Regions from separate parts of the Aquabacterium sp. TM01 genome, predicted to be linked through region 1. Evidence: predicted binding sites of a transcription regulator. Region 1 holds the regulator's gene; each other region holds the start of a gene.
What was found. The regulator sigma-54, encoded in region 1, starts transcription at its own class of promoters, with help from an activator protein. The targets are predictions, from matches to a motif close to TGGCANGNAANCTGCTTT.
Positions count from the first base shown of each region.

Region 2: a site for sigma-54 is predicted at 2,043-2,060, ahead of AC3WW4_RS16480 (pilin). Genes of this name have one in related genera too.
Region 3: a site for sigma-54 is predicted at 1,517-1,534, ahead of AC3WW4_RS12575 (ammonium transporter). Genes of this name have one in related genera too.
Region 4: a site for sigma-54 is predicted at 2,395-2,412, ahead of AC3WW4_RS06295 (PEP-CTERM sorting domain-containing protein). Genes of this name have one in related genera too.

Region 1 is NZ_AP046529.1:1,826-6,365, reverse strand. It holds gene lptB (LPS export ABC transporter ATP-binding protein) at 1-764, shown strand, start outside; gene AC3WW4_RS00210 (RNA polymerase factor sigma-54) at 778-2,316, shown strand; gene AC3WW4_RS00205 (DUF599 domain-containing protein) at 2,405-3,115, shown strand; gene AC3WW4_RS00200 (THUMP domain-containing class I SAM-dependent RNA methyltransferase) at 3,532-4,540, shown strand, end outside.
Region 2 is NZ_AP046529.1:3,559,975-3,564,514, reverse strand. It holds gene AC3WW4_RS16500 (FHA domain-containing protein) at 1-280, shown strand, start outside; gene AC3WW4_RS16495 (hypothetical protein) at 282-494, shown strand; gene AC3WW4_RS16490 (MBL fold metallo-hydrolase) at 525-1,349, shown strand; gene AC3WW4_RS16485 (DUF2919 family protein) at 1,403-1,876, shown strand; gene AC3WW4_RS16480 (pilin) at 2,139-2,558, shown strand; gene AC3WW4_RS16475 (hypothetical protein) at 2,617-2,940, shown strand; gene AC3WW4_RS16470 (O-linked N-acetylglucosamine transferase family protein) at 2,968-4,540, shown strand, end outside.
Region 3 is NZ_AP046529.1:2,745,644-2,750,183, reverse strand. It holds gene ispD (2-C-methyl-D-erythritol 4-phosphate cytidylyltransferase) at 1-231, shown strand, start outside; gene AC3WW4_RS12575 (ammonium transporter) at 232-1,434, opposite strand; gene ispF (2-C-methyl-D-erythritol 2,4-cyclodiphosphate synthase) at 1,727-2,215, shown strand; gene AC3WW4_RS12565 (sensor histidine kinase) at 2,255-3,583, opposite strand; gene ompR (osmolarity response regulator transcription factor OmpR) at 3,587-4,324, opposite strand; gene AC3WW4_RS12555 (SIMPL domain-containing protein) at 4,522-4,540, shown strand, end outside.
Region 4 is NZ_AP046529.1:1,358,378-1,362,917, reverse strand. It holds gene AC3WW4_RS06315 (Ni/Fe hydrogenase subunit alpha) at 1-567, shown strand, start outside; gene AC3WW4_RS06310 (hydrogenase maturation protease) at 564-1,136, shown strand; gene AC3WW4_RS06305 (hydrogenase maturation nickel metallochaperone HypA/HybF) at 1,129-1,470, shown strand; gene AC3WW4_RS06300 (CopD family protein) at 1,545-2,021, shown strand; gene AC3WW4_RS06295 (PEP-CTERM sorting domain-containing protein) at 2,469-3,053, shown strand; gene AC3WW4_RS06290 (SGNH/GDSL hydrolase family protein) at 3,150-3,911, opposite strand; gene AC3WW4_RS06285 (crotonase/enoyl-CoA hydratase family protein) at 3,942-4,540, opposite strand, start outside.

The DNA.
Region 1 (4,540 bases):
ACGCGCCGCTGGCTACGCCTCCGCGCAGCGAACTGCGCGCCGAGCACCTCAAGAAGCGCTACGGTGCCCGCACCGTGGTGCACGATGTGCATGTGGCCGTGGCCGCCGGCGAGGTCGTCGGCTTGCTGGGCCCCAACGGCGCCGGCAAAACCACCAGCTTTTACATGATCGTGGGCCTCGTGCCCGCCGATGCCGGCGAGATCACCATCGACGGCCAGCGCGTCGAGCGCCTGCCCATCCACCAGCGCGCCCGCCTGGGCCTGAGCTACCTGCCGCAGGAAGCCTCCATCTTCCGCCAGCTCAATGTCGAGGACAACATCCGCGCCGTGCTGGAGCTGCAGGTGGACGAGCGCGGCAAAGGCCTGAGCAAGGCCGTCATCCAGGAGCGCCTGGATGGCCTGCTGCACGAGCTCAGCATCGAGAAGCTGCGCACCAACCCTGCGCTGTCCCTGTCCGGCGGTGAGCGCCGCCGTGTGGAAATCGCCCGCGCCTTGGCCACCCAGCCGCGTTTCATCCTGCTCGACGAGCCTTTTGCCGGCGTCGACCCGATCGCCGTCATCGAGATCCAGCGCATCATCAGCTTCCTGAAGGCGCGTGGCATCGGCGTGCTCATCACCGACCACAACGTCCGCGAAACGCTGGGCATCTGCGACCGCGCCTACATCATCAGCGAAGGCAGTGTCCTTGCCGAGGGTAGCCCGGCCGACATCGTCCACAACGCCGAGGTCCGTAAGGTCTACCTCGGCGAGCACTTCCGCATGTGAGCGACCGGCGCCCATGAAGCCCTCCCTGCAGTTTCGGCTGTCTCAGCATCTGGCGCTGACCCCTCAGCTGCAACAGTCCATCCGGCTCCTGCAGCTGTCCACCCTGGAGCTGCACCAGGAAATCGAGCAGATGCTCGAACAAAATCCTTTCCTGGAGCCCGAAGACGACTTCGCCCCGTTGGAGACGGCCGCCTCGCTGGAGTTCGAGCGTCAGCGCAACGAACACAACAGCAGTGAAGACGCCGGCGCCGAGCGCGAAAGCTCGCCCACCGAGGCCGACACCAGCGGCATCGACACGGCCGAGATGGGCACGACCGAGCGCGACGACTGGGAAAACGGCACCGAGCGCGACGACTTCGACGGCATCAGTGAAAGCCCTGCGCGCCAAAGCCAGGGCGACGACGAGCTCGACCCGCTCGAGCGCAACAGCCTGTCCATCACCCTGCAGGAGCACTTGAGGCAGCAACTGCTGGGCACCCGCCTGAGCGACGAAGACATGGCTGCGGTCGACATGCTCATCGAGTCCCTCAACGAGGACGGCTACCTGGCCGACACGCTCGAAGACATCGCCGCCAGCCTCCTGCCCGACGAGCCGGACGAAGACACCCTCGACGAGTTGCTCTCGCGTCTGCGCTGTGCCCTGGGCTGGCTGCAGAACCTTGAGCCCGTGGGCGTGGGCGCACGCAACCTGTCCGAGTGCCTGTTGCTGCAACTGCGGGGCATGCCCGCCGAGCCCGCGCGTGACGTGGCCATGGCGATCTGCCGCGAGCACCTCGAACTGCTGGCCCGCCGCGACTTCAAAAAGCTCATGGCCGCCACCGGGGCCGACGAGGCCTTGCTGAAAGACGCCCAGAGCCTCATCGTCTCGCTCGAGCCCAAGCCGGGTCGCGCCTTCACCCGCGCCGAGGCCAACATCATCATCCCCGACGTCATCGTGCAGAAGGCCGGGCGCAGCTGGAAGGTCATCCTCAACCCGGACGTCATGCCCAAGCTGCGCATCAACGACTACTACGCCCAGGCTCTGCGCTCCAGTCGCGGTCCGCGTGGGGGCACAGCCAGCGAGGGGCACGCCAACCTCAACGCCCGCCTGCAAGAGGCCCGCTGGTTCGTCAAGAACATCATGCAGCGCTTCGACACCATCTTGCGCGTGTCGCGGGCCATCGTCGACCGGCAAAAGAATTTCTTCACCCATGGCGAAATCGCCATGAAGCCGCTGGTGCTGCGCGAAATCGCCGACGAACTCGGCCTGCACGAGTCCACCATCTCGCGCGTGACCACGGCCAAGTACATGAACACGCCGTTCGGCACCTTCGAGCTCAAGTACTTTTTTGGCTCCTCGCTCAACACCGAAGCCGGCGGCAATGCCTCCAGCACGGCGGTGCGCGCGCTCATCAAGCAGCTCGTCGCCGCCGAAGACCCCAAGAAGCCCTTGTCAGACAGCGCGCTGTCCAGCATGCTGGAAGAGCAGGGCATCCAGGTTGCCCGCCGCACCGTGGCGAAGTACCGCGAAGCCCTCAAGATCGCCCCCGCGAACCTGCGCAAGGCCCTCTGAGCGAGGACGGGACCGCGCCACGCCCCGGTGACCGGCGCGACCCGCCCACCCCGACCGGTGTCCCTGATCTGTCTTTCATTGCTCGTCCATGTTGCTTCGCCTCCAAGACCTGATCACCATGCTGCCCTGGCAAGACTGGGCCGCCCTGGCCCTGTTCGTGTTCGGCTGGATCGGCTACGCGCAATTTGCCAGCCGCCGCGCCCGCGTCGAGCGCACCCTGCTGTCCAGCACCAACCACTACCGGCGCCTGTGGATGCTCCAGGTCACCCACCGCGACCAGCGCATCGTCGATGCCGCCATCACCCAGAACCTCGCCAGCAGCCCGAGCTTCTGGGCCTCCACCACCATCCTGGTGATCGGTGGCTTGCTGGCCGTGCTCGGCACCACCGAGAAAGCCAGCGAGTTCGTTCGCGACCTGCCCTTTGCCGTGCGCACTTCCTTGCTGGTGCTCGACATCAAGCTCATCGTGCTGCTGTCTGTCTTCGTCTACGCCTTCTTCCGCTTCACCTGGTCCATGCGCGTCTACTCGTTCGGCGCCATTCTGGTGGGCGCCGCCCCCAACGTTGACGTCTTCAACGAAGGCGGCGCCGACCGCCAGGAGTTCGGCGACCGCGCCGGCAAACTCATGGGCATGGCCGCCGAAAGCTTTGCCGACGGCCTGCGGGCCTACTACATGTCCTTTGCGGTCATCGCCTGGTTGGTGTCACCGGTGGCCTTTGCGCTGGGCACCCTGGCTGTCCTCTGGATCCTGTATCGGCGAGAATTCCGCTCCGACGTGCTGGCCATCTTGCGCCCTTGACCGCGTTCTCTTTTCATTGCGACCCCATCATGCCCATCAAGCCCCCCCGCCGCCCCGTCGTGTCCCCGGCCACCGGACGCCCCTCGGGGGAGACGCGCGACCGCGCCCCTTCGTCCACCCGCTCACCACAGGGACGCGATCCACATGGCAGTGAGGCGCACGGAAGTGGCGCACAGGGACGTGCCTCATACGGGCGCGCTCCCGGCGGACGTGACCCGCACACACGCGACGCGGCCCGCTCTGACTCAGGCCACGGGTCTCGCCCAGCGTCTCGGTCGGCCTCTGACACCTGGCGAGGTGGCGATGATCGGCGTCATGGCCCCTCTCCCGGCGGCGCCGTGTGGGGTGCCTCTTCGCGACCGGCCCCCGTCCGCTCCGGCCCCCGCCCCGAGTCGCGTGACTTCGGCCAACGCCCCGTGCTTGCCGCCGATCGCCCGTCCGCCCTTTACCTGTCCTGCCCGTCCGGCGTCGAATCGCTGCTGGCCATTGAAGCCCGTCGCATCCTGGGCGCCGCCGCACAGATCACCGAGTCCCGTGGCGGCATCGAGGTGATCGCACCTGCCACCGCGTCCGCCGCCGAGCGACAGCACACCCTGCGCGACTACGCCATGCGCCTCAATCTCGAGAGCCGCCTGGCCCAGCGCGTCCTCTGGCGTGTCGCCTCCCGCGTCTACCGCCACGAAGACGACATCTACGTCATGGCCCGTGGCGTCAACTGGTCCGACTGGATCACCCCGCAGCACACCCTGCGTGTCGACGTCGTCTCGCGCCGCAGCCACCTCCAAAGCCTCAACTTCGCCGGCCTGCGCGTCAAAGATGCCGTCTGCGACGACCTGCGCGAACGCACCGGCGAGCGCCCCAGCGTCGACACCCGCTTCCCTGACCTCGGCCTGGTCCTCTACCTTGACGACCTCGATGCCATCCTCTATGTCGATACCTCCGGCGAAGCGCTCTTCAAGCGCGGCTGGCGCGAAGACACCGGCGAGGCCCCGCTGAAAGAAACCCTGGCCGCCGCCATGCTCGCCGCCGCCGACTGGCAAGGCCGTCCCGAAGACGGCGCCTTGCTCGACCCCTGCTGCGGTGCCGGCACCATCCCCATCGAAGCCGCCCAGATCGCCTGCGGCATCGCCCCCGGTCTGCAGCGTCGCTTCGCCTTCGAGCGCCTGCTGCCCTTCCGGGCTCATCAGGCCGACTGGCAGCGCCTGCGGCAGGCCGCCCACGACCGCCAGCACCCGCCCCGCGTCCCCATCTACGCTGGCGACGTCGCCTTCCGCATGACCGACTTTGCCACCCGCAATGCCGAGCGGGCCGGCGTGCGCCAGTACATCGAGTTCAAAACCGCCGACTCCCTGCAGCGCCCCGTGCCCTGCGAGCGCGGCGTGCTCATGTTCAACCCGCCTTACGGTGAGCGCATCGACACCAAAG
Region 2 (4,540 bases), 3.6 Mb from region 1:
CAAGTACCTGGGCGAAGAAAGCAACGAGTTCGAAAAGACCATGATCATGCGTCATGGCTCGCCGTCTCCTGCGGCTTCGGCATCGCCGCTGGCGGGCTCGCCCATGGCGGCGCCGCGTTCGGCACCGCCTTCACCGGCGGCCACCTACACACCGCAAGCCGCTGCAGGCTTCGGGCACTCGGCGCCCGGCGCCCGGCGGTTTGGCGTCGGGTTTTGGCGGCCTTGCGCCCCAGGCACCAGCGTTCATCAAGGTGCTCAACGGTGCGGCATCCGGGCGTGAAGTGCCGCTGACCAAGGTGGTGACCACCGTGGGCAAGCCTGGTGTGCAGGTGGCTTCGCTCACCAAACGGCCGGGTGGCTATGTCTTTGCCCACGTGGAAGGTGCCGCCCGACCCTCGGTCAACGGCGCTCCTGTGGGGGCCGAACCCGTGCACCTCAAGAGCGGTGACGTGATTGAGCTGGCTGGCACGCAAATGCAGTTCATGCAGGGCTGATGCAGGCGACTGCGTGTCGGAGGCTTTGAGATGATCCGTGTGCTGGGTTGCTCGGGCTCCATTGCGGCGCGTTGCCACACCACCTCGTTTCTGCTCGATGATGACATCTTGATCGACGCAGGCACCGGCGTGGGCGAGTTGCGCCTGGACGAGCTGGCCCGCATCAACCACATCCTCATCAGTCACAGCCACCTGGATCACATCCTCAGCATTCCGCTGCTGGCCGACAGTGTGATCAAGCTGCGCATGGGCGGCGCGGGGCCCATGGCCTTGCAGCCGGTGCATGTGCATGCGCTGCCCGAAACGCTGCAGGCAATGCGTGATCACCTGTTCAATGGGGTGATCTGGCCCGATTTCACGCGGCTGCCCAGCGTGCAGCATCCGATTTTGGTGTTCCATGAGCTGGCGGTGGGGGAGGTGCTGACGTTTGCGGCGCGCGGGGCGCTGCCTGAACGGGTGGTGCATGTGCTGCCCGCCGCGCACACCGTGCCGGCTGTGGGCTTTGGCGTGGAAACGCCACTGGGCTGGTGGGTGTTCACCGGCGATACCGGCCCCAACCCCGCGCTGTGGGACGTGCTGGCCGGTCAGAAAATTGCCCAATTGGTGATTGAAACCGCCTTTGGCGACGAAGAGGCTTATCTGGCCGAGATCAGCGGGCACCTGTCGCCGCAAACGCTGGCGCAAGAGCTGTTGCTGCTGGACGGCGAGGTGAGCGTGTACATCACCCACCCCAAGCCCGGTGAAGTGCCGGCGGTGCTGTCACAGATTCGGGCATTGGACACGCGGCATGTGATCGAGCCCTTGCGGGAGGGGCAGAGGTTTCATGCGCCGGTCGTGGACAGGCGGCAGATGTGACTCAATGCAGGGCAGAATGCCCGCTGCAGTATGGATCCATCACAAGGCGCGAAATGGACGAGAGATTATTGGACGTAGATCAATATGGCGTGTTGCGCGTGCCGGGCATGTTTTGGCTCGGTATGGCTGTGTTGGTGAGATATTGGGCGCTGATGCTGGCCATGTTGATGTCGGGAGGGCAGGCTGGTGCCATTTTGGGCGTGATGGGCGGCAAGATCCCTTGGCTGGCTTTGGCTGGTGAGATTTTTGCCATGGCAGCCATCGTGGCGGCGGGCAACCGTCAACCCGAGGCCGGCGCTGCGTGGCGTTGGTTATGGCGCCGTGCGCATGTATTGGTGGTCATCACGGCCGCCTGCAATGTGGCGTGGTTTGCTTACTCGTCGACACAGTCAAGTTGGGAGTTCACGAGGGGCCAGTTGGCGATGGCGGGCTTTGCCCTACTGGATGTCTGTATGGCGTGGGTGTTCACACGATCAGCCTATTTCAGGCAGCTGTTCAGCGAGTTCCCCGTACCGGTGAAGAGTTGATGTTCGCCATTAAAATTGGCGAGCACACGACCGGATTGGTCGCAAGCGGTGACGGTGTGACCATTTTTGTCGGCAATGCTGCGGAATGTTGCGAGGTGTGGCGTGTTTTGTCAGGCGTCGAGGCCTGGACTTGAGGTAATTCGCACACAAATCCGGAGTGATGGCTTGGCACGCCATATGCATGAAAGACTTACACACCCTCTGTTCCAGGGGGTGACCTCTGTTATCAATCGGGCGAAGGCCCTAGGAGTTGACCATGAAGATGATGAAGCAAGTACAAAAGGGCTTCACCCTGATCGAACTGATGATCGTGGTGGCCATCATTGGTATTTTGGCTGCTGTGGCGTTGCCTGCTTACCAGAGCTACACCATTCGCGCCAAGGTGTCGGAACTGATGCTGGCTGCTAGTGCGGGCCGCACCTGTGTGACGGAGGCATATCAGTCAAATGCAGCTTTCCCCTCTTCGTTGGCAACCGATTGCTCGATCGTTGCAGCCGGTAAGGTGACAGGTGCGACGGTTAGTAACAGTGGCGTGATCACCGTGACCGGTGATTCGACCACGAGCTCGGTTGGTGCTGCGATTACTTTGACATTGACGCCTGCTACAGCTGCTGGTGGCACTTTGACCTGGAAGTGCTCCGGCTCTGATCAGCGCTATGTCCCCGGTTCTTGCCGCGGCTAAGTACTGATGTAAAATCTCAAAGCCCCTCGTCGAGGGGCTTTTCTATTTTAGGTGTTGCATGAGTATTCTGAATTTCTTTAGCCGGGCCAAGGAGAAAGCGTTTGTGGCGCAGTTGGTGCTCCAGTTGGTCAAGGACTTGCCGCCAGCCTTGATCAACGATGGACGAGGTAAGGTTTCGGTCAATAAAATCACTCGCCACTTAGAGCGCGTGTATAAATCTGCGTCTGAATTCAAGGACGCTCAGCATATCGGCTTCTTTGGCCGTGCTGTGATGGCCAATTCGTTTAAATGGGGTTTGAAAGAAATCGGGTATCCCGATGATTTCTCTGACATGGCCACAGAAGGTTTGGTGGTTGCTCTGTCCAAGAAAATTGAAATCTGATTGCTTTAGCTTCGTTGGTGCAATGTGATGCTGTCCAAGATATTTGGTAGATTGTTTGGTGCCCGCAAATCCCAAACCTATGTGTTTGATCTGAAATCCAAGATCAAGGCAGCGGATGACCACCGAATGCGCGGTGAGTTGCACGAGGCCATCGCATTGTACGAAGAGTGTCTTGAGGTCGACGAAGGAAATGTTGAGCTACTCAACAGCTTGGGTGCGTGCCTGGTCGATGTAGGACGCGAAAGCGAAGGGCGCGACAGGTTTGAATTGGCGTATTCGCTGGATGACGGCTACATTCCCGGCGTGGCGAATTACGCCAAGACCTTGGTTGACAACCGAGAAACCACTCGGGCACTGGAGCTGCTTGAACACATCCACATTTGTGAGCCAGACTTTGGCAACATTTATGCGATTTACGCTTCGTTGTGTTTCAAGATGGGTGACACGGTGCGCGCGCGCCATTTCTACTTGAGGGCCTGGTTGGGGGCGTTTGACAGCCTGCGCATGGCCAATGCCTATTTGTTCCCGCTCAGTTACTGTGGCAGCGAACAAGAAACCGCCGTGGAGCACAGGTTCTGGGCGGACACCTTGCGCGACACCCTGCTGAGCGAAGAGGCGCAGCGTCGCGCCCAAGAGGCCGGTGAAAATTGGCAAATTGCATCCTTGCCAGATGCGATGCCAAACGCCCGAAAGCTGCGCATCGGCTATTGGTCGCCGGATTTGCGCAACCACTCGGTTCGATATTTTTTCCGCCCGTTGTTAGAGAATCATGATCGATCCCGATTCGAGGTGCATCTCTATCACGATTGCTTCGCCTCTGACGCGCAGACCGAGGCCATGAAGGTCGCTTGTGATCACTTCCACGATGTGTTCTTGCTCAACGATGTGCAACTCTTTGAATTGATGCGTTCGCATCAATTAGACATCCTCGTCGAAATGGCGGGGCACACCTCGGCCAATCGACTGCTGCTGTTCAAGAACAATCGTTTTGCTGCCTTGCAGGTCTCTGGCATTGGTTACCCTCCGACGACTGGCTTGGCTTCGATTGACGCCAAGATCTTGGACCGCCACATCGTGAATGCGGATGTGATTCACCATTACGCGGAAAAGCCGATGGTGCTGCCATCGTCATTTTGGTGCTATGACCCGATGGGGGTGGACGAAGGTGAGTTGGCAGTCGCGCCGCCAGTTGACAGCAAGGGCCACATCACCTTTGCTTGTGTGGGCAACATTGCCAAAATCAATGGCGAGGTAATGGGGTGGTGGAACCGGATCATGGCGGCGGTGCCTACCAGTCGGCTGCTCATTCGCGCGATCAACTTTGAGGATCCCAATGCCAAAGCGGCGATGGCCCAGCGCATGGCTGAGGCGGGATTCGACATGAGCCGGGTCGATTTGATGGATGCGCAGGGTGGCGTAGCCTACTTCAATTCATACAACGATATCGATATCATCCTGGACACTTACCCGTTCAATGGCGGCACCACAACCTGTTTCGCCACGTACATGGGAGTTCCGGTGATCACGCGGGCGGGTGACTCGCTGATCAGCCGCATGGGTTTGTCAGCCATGGCGAATCTTGGCTTCGAAGACTGGGTGG
Region 3 (4,540 bases), 2.7 Mb from region 1:
GGCAAGTGGGCCGCCCAGACCCCGCAGATGTTCCGCCTCGGCCTGTTGCAGCCCGCCTTGACCGCCGCTCTGGCCGACCCGGACACGGCCGCAGCCATCACCGACGAAGCCAGCGCCATTGAGATGCTGGGGCATCAGCCCCGACTGGTGCCGGGTGCCTACGATAACTTCAAGGTCACCTGGCCGGGTGATTTCGCCCTGGCCGAGCGGCTCTTGTCCACCCGGCCCTGATCACCAGGACACTTCCTGCTCGGGACTGGCCTTGATGCGGTGCACCGACAGGTCGGCACCGTCGAATTCCTCTTCTTGCGAAAGGCGCAGGCCCATCCAGCGGTTCAGCACGCCATAGACCACAAAACCGCTGGACAAGGCAAACAGCACCACACACAGGGTGCCCAGCAATTGCGTGCCAAAGTGCACGCCCCCGGCACCGCCCAAAAACGGCTGGCCGAAGATGCCAGCGGCAATGCCACCCCAGGCGCCACACAGGCCATGCAGGGGCCACACCCCCAGCACATCGTCGATCTTCCACTTGTTCTGCACCAGGGTGAACATCAGCACAAAGATCGCGCCAGCGATGGCGCCGACGACCAGTGCACCGGCCGGGTGCATGATGTCCGAGCCCGCACACACGGCCACCAGGCCAGCCAGCGGGCCGTTGTAGGCGAAGCCCGGGTCGTTCTTGCCCATCATCAGCGCCACCAGCGTGCCGCCCACCAAGGCCATCAGCGAGTTCACCGCCACCAGGCCCGAAATCTTGTCGATGGTCTGCGCACTCATCACATTGAAGCCAAACCAGCCCACCGCCAGAATCCACGACCCCAGCGCCAGAAACGGGATGCTGGAGGGCGGATGCGCCGACATCGCGCCATCCTTGCGATAGCGGTTGCGACGCGCACCCAGAATCAACACCGCCGGCAGCGCGATCCAGCCGCCAAATGCGTGCACCACCACCGAGCCGGCAAAGTCGTGCATGTTCCCGCCCGTGACGGCCTTCAGCCACACCTCGAAGCCGAAGCGGTCACCCCAGATCGCGCCTTCACACAACGGGTACAGCACCCCCACGATCACCGCCGTGGCAATCAACTGCGGGTTGAAGCGCGCCCGCTCGGCAATCCCGCCAGAGATGATCGCGGGAATGGCCGCGGCAAACGTCAGCAGGAAGAAGAACTTCATCAACGCATAGCCATTGGCCTCGGCCAGCGTGTGCGCATCCACATAAAAGTCCACGCCATAGGCCACCGTGTAGCCCACGAAAAAGTACGCGATCGTCGAGACACAAAAGTCCACGAGGATCTTCACCACGGCATTCACCTGGTTCTTGCCGCGCACGGTCCCCAGCTCCAGAAAGGCAAAGCCCGCGTGCATGGCCAGCACCATGACGGCGCCCAGCATGATGAAGAGGGTGTCTGCCCCCTGTTTGAATGAATCCATGTTTTCCAACTTCCGCAATCGAACGGCCTGATCGCACTGTTTTGAACCGTGCGCCGCATCTCGGTTCAAGGCGCACCAATGTGAAGCAAAAAGCGCGCCCACATTTGGCATCTCGGACACGCGACGCCTGCACCGATCTGGCGCTGCATCGAGCACCCTTGGTGCGTCGGCGCTCGAATGACCCGCAACCGAACCAATGTGGTGCATCAGGCCCGCAAGGAGTCTCGATCCGCCGGAACGCGCTTTCGGGCGACAATCCTTCACTTGCTCACTCTTGCCTTGCGAGACCCACATGACATTGCCTGCCTTGCGCGTGGGGGAGGGCTGGGACACCCATGCTCTGGTGCTTGATCGCCCCCTCATCCTCGGAGGGGTGACCATCCCCCACACCCACGGACTCCTCGGCCACTCCGACGCCGACGCCTTGCTGCACGCCATCACAGACGCCTTGCTGGGCGCCGCCGCCCTGGGCGACATCGGACGCCACTTTCCCGACACCGATGCACAGTTCAAAGGAGCCGATTCGGTGGTGCTGTTGCAAGAGGCCGCACGACGTGTGCGGGCCACCGGTTGGGACATTGGCAACCTTGACACCACCATCGTGGCGCAAGCGCCCAAAATGGCGCCTCACATCCCGCTGATGCGCTCGCGCATCGCTCAGGCTTTGGGCGTGAGCGAAGACCAGGTCAACGTCAAAGCCAAGACCGCCGAGAAAATGGGGCCTGTGGGGGAGGGGCGTGCCATCGAGGCCCGCGCTGTCTGTTTGCTGTACCGGGCTTGAGGCGTCCAGCCCTCTCGCCGGATCGTGAACCCGTCCCGATCAAGGCGCGCGCTTCAGCTTGATGTGGGCCACCAGGCCGCCGCCTGCGGCGTTGGCCAATTCGAAGTCGCCACCCATGCGCTGCAGGGCTTTTTCCACAATGGCCAAGCCCAGGCCCGCCCCGGTGGCCGCCGTCCGGGCCGCATCGCCGCGGAAAAACGGCGTGGTCAACTCGGCCAGCTTCTCGGTGGCCACGCCCGGGCCGTGATCGCGCACACTCAACACCACCCACGAGCCCACGCGCGCGTAGGTCACCTCGACGTTGGTCACCCCGGTGTAGGTGTTGCGCCCGTAGCGCCGCGCGTTCTCGAACAAATTGGTCAGCACCCGGCCCAGCTCGGTCTCGTCGGCCATCACCCGCGTGTCAATCGGCAGCTTGCTGGTGATGCGGATGCGCTGGGTGTCGCGGAACTGGCTGATCGCCTTGTCCACCACCGTGGCCACGTGCACCGGCACCAGCTCCACCTCACCCGGGCGGGCGTAGTCCATGAACTTGTCGATGATGGCGTCGAGCTGCTCGATGTCGGCCACCATGTTGCGCCGCGCTTCCTCGTCCGCCACGCTCATCTCGGTTTCCAGCCGCATGCGCGCCAGCGGCGTGCGCAGGTCGTGCGAGATGCCGGCCAGCATCACGGCCCGGTCTTCCTCCACCTTGGCCAGCTCCCGCGCCATGCGGTTGAAACCCTGGTTCACCTCGCGAATTTCCCGCGTGATCATCGACTCGTCCAGGCGGGAATCGTATTCCCCTTCGCGAATTCGGCTGGCGGCAAACGACAGCTCCTTGAGCGGCTTGTTGATCAGCCGCGCAATCACGATCGAGCCCAGCAGGGTGGCAATCAGCGCGATGCCCACCCAGACAAACCAGGTTCGACCGGTCAGAGTGCCCAGTCTCCGGCTGTCGGTCTGCAGCCAGTACAGGTCGCTCTCGATCGGAAAGCGCACCCACAGCCCCGGCACCCCATTGACACTGCTGGCCACCACCGTGTTCTCACCCAGGCGGGAGCGCAACTCGGCGGCAATCGTGCGCGTGAAGCGGTTCTGCTCGAACGGCAAGTAGGTGTCGGTGGGCTCGCTGGGCTTCAGCGTGATCGATTCCTCGACAAACAAGGTCTTGATCAGCGTCACCCGGTTGATGCTGTCGGCATAACGCAAGCCCGCACGCGACAGGTTCACCAGGCTGGCGACCTGCTGCGCAGACTGCACCGCGCGGGGCTCGAACTCCAGCGCCCGGAACGTCTGCACCCACGCCACTATCCCCACCGTGAGCAAAAGCCCCAGCAGGATGAAGGTGCGCCAGAACAGGCTGAGTGCCAGGCGGTTTTCCGGCATCGATCAGGATCCGCCGTCCGGCACGAACACATAGCCCACGCCCCAGACGGTCTGGATGTAGCGGGGCTGTGCCGGATCGGGCTCGATCATCTTGCGCAGCCGCGAAATCTGCACATCCAGGCTGCGGTCGAAGGGCTCGAACTCGCGACCACGCGCCAGCTGTGCCAGCTTGTCGCGCGACAGCGGCTGGCGCGGATGGCGCACCAAGGCCTTGAGCATCGAAAATTCGCCGGTGGTCAAGGCAATGGGCTCGCCATCCTTGCTCAGGCGGCGCAGCGTCAGGTCAAACTCGAACGGCCCGAAGTTGACGCTCTGGGCATCCTTGGCGGGCGCACCGGGGGCCTCTTGCGCCGGGCGGCGGCGCAGCACGGCATGGATGCGCGCCAGCAGCTCACGCGGGTTGAAAGGCTTGGGCAGGTAGTCATCGGCGCCCACTTCCAGACCCACGATGCGGTCCACATCCTCTACCTTGGCTGTCAGCATGATGATGGGGGTGACGTCGTTGGCGGCGCGCAAGCGACGGCAGATCGACAGACCGTCTTCACCGGGCAGCATCAGGTCCAGCACGATCAGGTCAACGGTTTCCCGTGTCAGCAGGCGGTTGAGAGCCTTGGCATCTTCGGCCAACAGCACCTCGAAACCTTCCTGACTCAGATAACGGCGCAGCAGGTCGCGAATGCGGGCATCATCATCGACCACGAGCACGCGATCGGGACGCTGGTTGGGGGCGGGAGACGACATCTGCATTCCTCGGGATTTGTAACAGAGGCGGATTGTGCGCAGTTTCGAACTCGGAAAGTCGGACCGCTGACCACCTGTTACAAATCTTGCGGCTCTGTGTCAGGCCCGTCAACCCCTCGGTGTCGGCGGTCAGCCCAGGTTGCGGTTCGCGCGTTCAATCCAGTACAGCCCAACTCCGAACAGAAAGGGAAGTTATCATGCACATGCCCACCATTT
Region 4 (4,540 bases), 1.4 Mb from region 1:
GAGGCGGCCCGTCAGGCCTTTGTGACCTGGGGCGACGGCAAGCCGGTGACCGCGGCGCTGGCCCAGCACTGGGCCCGCATGATCGACACCTTGCACTGCGCCGAAAGCATCGAGCGCCTGCTGCACGATCCGGACATCGTCGGCACCGATCTGATGGCCACCGGCACCCCGCTGCGCGAAGGCATCGGCGTGATCGAGGCCCCGCGTGGCACGCTCATCCACCACTTCCGCGTGGGGGACGACGACCTCATCAACTACGCCAACCTGATCGTCTCGACCACGCACAACAACACCGCGATGAACGAGGCCGTGCGCAGTGTCGCGGCCGAATACTTCGATGGCCGCGAGATCACCGAAGGCCTGCTCAACCACATCGAAGTCGCCATCCGCGCCTACGACCCCTGCCTGTCGTGCGCCACGCATGCCGTGGGCAAGATGCCCCTGCGCATCGAGGTGGTCGAGGCCGATGGGCAACTGGCCGATGTGCTACTCAAGCACGAGGACGGCACGCTGGAGCGCCCCATGGCGCATCGCGCCCCGGCCAACTGGCCCCCGCTTGGCGCATGAACGCCCTCAGCCTGATCGACGGCGACGCGCCGCTGCCGACCGACTGGGCCCGCACGCTCGTGGTGGCCGTGGGCAACCCCAGCCGCGGCGACGATGCCGCCGGTCCGCTGCTCGCCGAACGCCTCTCGTCATGGCTGAGCGACGAGGACCACCACCAAGACGGCACCCGCGCGCACGACCTCACCATCCTCTGCGACCAACAGTTGATGGTGGAGCACGCCTACGACCTGCGCGGCCGCGATCGCGTGCTGTTCATCGACGCCGCGGCTCGGCAGGGGAAGCCGGTGCAATGGCAGCGCATCGAAGCCAGCGCCAGCGGCCCGGCCATCAGCAGCCATCAATGCACACCCAGCCAGTTGCTGCACCTGTGTGCACACACCCTGCAGATCCCGCCTCCCCGTGCCTGGCTGCTGTCCCTGCGCGGCGAAGACTTCGAGCTGGGCGCCCCGGTGTCGGCCACCATGCAAGACGCCATGGATCAAGCCTGGAACGAGCTCCTCGACTGGGTAACCACGCCAGAGGTCCACGCGCGGTCGGTCAGCCAATCAAACGATCCTCACGATGCATGAAGCCTCACTGGCCATCGAGGTCATCGCCCTGCTGGAGCGACAACGCAACACGCTCTCGCGCATCACCCGCATCGTGCTCGACATCGGTGCCTTAGGCAGTGTCGATGAAGACGCGCTGCGCACCGCCTTGCTGGCCGCCTTGCCAGGCACCCTGGCCGAAGGCGCGGACATCGAGATGCACACCATCCCCGCCCAGGCACGCTGCCCGCAATGCGCCACGGTGTACGAACCACCCGACCGCATCGAGCCCTGTCCGCACTGCGGCTCGGCCCGCAAACAATGGTTGAGCGGGCAGTCCCTCACTCTGCGCAGCGTGGAAGGCACACCGCGCTGATGCAAGGCGCCAAGCTCCCGGCCGGCAAGTATCATCCTTTAGAGATGAATGCCACCTCCTTCTGGGACTGAACGATGATCTACGCGCTCCTCAAGACTGTTCATGTGCTGTCCATCATCGTGTGGATCGGTGGCATGGTGTTTGCGCACTTCTTCCTGCGGCCGGCGGTTGCTCAGCTGGAGCCTCCAGCGCGGTTGCGGCTGATGCACGATGTGCTCGAGCGCTTCTTCCAGGCCGTGCTCATGGTCTCACTGCTGACTCTGGCCAGCGGCGTGTGGATGCTGGGTCGTGTGGCCAAGCAGGTGGTGCAGTCGGGGGGCAGCTTCGAGATGCCGCTGGCCTGGACCGTCATGGCGGTGCTGGGCGTCGTCATGGTGGCGATCTTCATGCACATCCGCTTTGTGCTTTTCAGGAGGCTCGACGGGGCCGTTGCAGCGGCAGAGTGGGCCGCCGGTGGTGCGGCTCTGGCGCAGATTCGTACATGGGTCTCGATCAACCTCGGCCTGGGTGTTTTGGTGCTGCTCGTCACGCTCATGCGCTGGACGACTTGAGTCCAGCCCCTGCCTCCCATTTCCGCGCGTCGCAGACGGCAACAAACTGATCTGCGACATTCCAGGGCTGTGCCGGGACAGTGGCGACCGTCAATGATTGACGTTGAAGGCCCGTGACCTCCACCGAATGCTTTGCCCGCGACACCAGTCGCTCGGCGGCACGCCATCCAGCAAGCCGGCTAGAACAGCAACTCCTGAGCTGCCACGTCTTGGTGGGATAGGACAGCTTCCCTTGAACGCTTTCCCAAGGACTTTCGCCGCCGTGTTTGCCTTCTTCTCGGCGCCATTGAATGTCGAAAATCTTTACACCTATCAGAGCGGCAATCTGCCCATGATTGCGGTAGCACATTGATTCGTATCAATATTTATATGTTGGCATGATTTTCGCTGTACTGGCATGCCTGTCCATCTTGGCCGGCGTTAACCAGATTTTGAGGGAACCACGCAATGGCCAGCTTTATTCAGAACCGTCTTTCCAGCGCACGCAACGGAGTGGTTGCGGCCGCTTGTCTGCTGGCTTTTGGCGGTACCGCGCAAGCTGACGTTGTCGCGTGGAACTGGGTGGCCGGCCCTGGCGTCCTGACAAGCAGTCAAAGTGGCAACGTCACCTCGTTGACAGAAGTCAATCCCACCTCCCCCTTTGGCACCAGCACCTGGATCGCACAGGCCACCGTGGCCGATGCAGGCGACTACTCGTTCGACTTCCGACTCCAAGGCTTCTTCGCGTACTACCAAGTCATGCTGACTTTGAGTGCAGTGGATGCCAGTGGCACACAGACCATCCTGAGCGCAGGGCCCGCCTCTTGCTGCGATGCGCCTTCTAGTGGTTTCGACTACGTCGGCACGTACACGTTTACTGGCTTGAGTGCTGGCGAGAACATCCAGTTCATTTGGACTGGCGTTAACAACGATTCAAACCGCAACATGAACAGCACGCTGACCTTGACTCAGCATGTTCCAGAACCAGCGTCGCTGGCGCTGGTGAGTTTGGCGTTGCTGGGTGCAGGCCTGACCGGTCGCCGAAAGTCGTGAGATGTGGGCAGGAGGGTGGCCTACGCCCTCCTGTCACACCAATCAGTTCGAGAGAGGCCCAAGGCTGAACGGCCACCATCACTCAAAGTGATGGGCTCATCGTGCAGCTGAGCTGCCCTCGACGTGCTCAGGCGACGCACTAAGGCGATTGTGCTGCACCCGGATCCGCGCCGCCAACGCTCCCGCCCAGGCCGCATACGCCAAAGCCCCCGGATGAAACCCATCATCCGCCATGTAGCGCAGGTCCATCGGAAAATCCGCGCCCACCACTTCACAGCCCGGCTGGCCGGCCACCCAGCGCCGCTGCGCCTGGTCTAAACGTGTGGCACACCGCCCCAGATACCACCGCAAAGGCTGCGGCAAGGCCGGAAACAAATGCACCGGCGGCAAGGCCGACAGGATCACCTGCTGAGCCTGATGCCCTTGCTTCAACTCCGTCACCAGTGACGCCAGACCGTGCAGCCAATGCGCCATGCGCGTGCGCCCCGTGGCATCGTTCACACCCACCGCAACCACCACCACATCGAACGGCTCGGCGGGTAGCCCCCGCACCGCCGCCCGCACATCGGCCAGCTTGTGGCCCGTGCAGGCCAGCAAGGTCCATTGCACCGTGAAATCGCGTGACAAGGCCTGCGTCAAACGCCCGCTCAGCGCCTCATCCTGATGCGCCGCGCCCACGCCCGCCGCCGAAGAGTCACCCACGATCAGCAAGCGCAACATCGGCCCTTGGCCGATCACGCCGGCACGCAGCCCCGGCGGTTCGGGCAACGCCAGCGTGCGCCGACGCACCCAGCGCCCCTGCACCAACAGCAGCGGCGCCAAGCCCAGCGTGAGGGCACCGTGTAACCAGCGTTCCACCCTGTTGCCCTCCACCGCCGGCAGTGGCGATCAGTCCTTGAACTGAGGCGTCTGCTTGGCCATGCTGGCCATCATCGCCGTCGTCAGGTCGCTGGACATCAGCATCGCCGCATTCCACGTTGCGATGTAGTTCAGGCCATCGGCCACCGAATGGTCGCGGCTGTAGTTCAGCATTTCCTTCGTGCCACGGATCGACAGCGGCGATTTCGACGCAATCAAGGCCGCCATCTCGCGCACACCGGCTTGCATCGCCTCACGCGTCTCGAACACCTGGTTGACCAGGCCGATGCGCAGCGCCTCGTCGGCCAGCACCTTGCGGCCCGTGAACGCCATCTCACGCACGATGCCCTGGTTGCCGATCAGCTTGGGCAGGCGCTGCAGCGTGCCCACGTCGGCCACCATGCCAATGTCGATCTCCTTGATCGTGAAGTACGCATCGGCCGAGCAATAGCGCATGTCGGTGCAGCTGATCAGGTCCACCCCACCGCCCACGCAGCCGTTGTGGATCGCTGCCAGCACCGGCTTGCGGCAGCGCTCGATGCTGCTGAGCGTGTCCTGCAGCTCCAGCACCAGCGCGCGCAGCTTCTCGCGCGAACGGCCGTCGCAATCGTCCTTGATCTGGGCCTGCA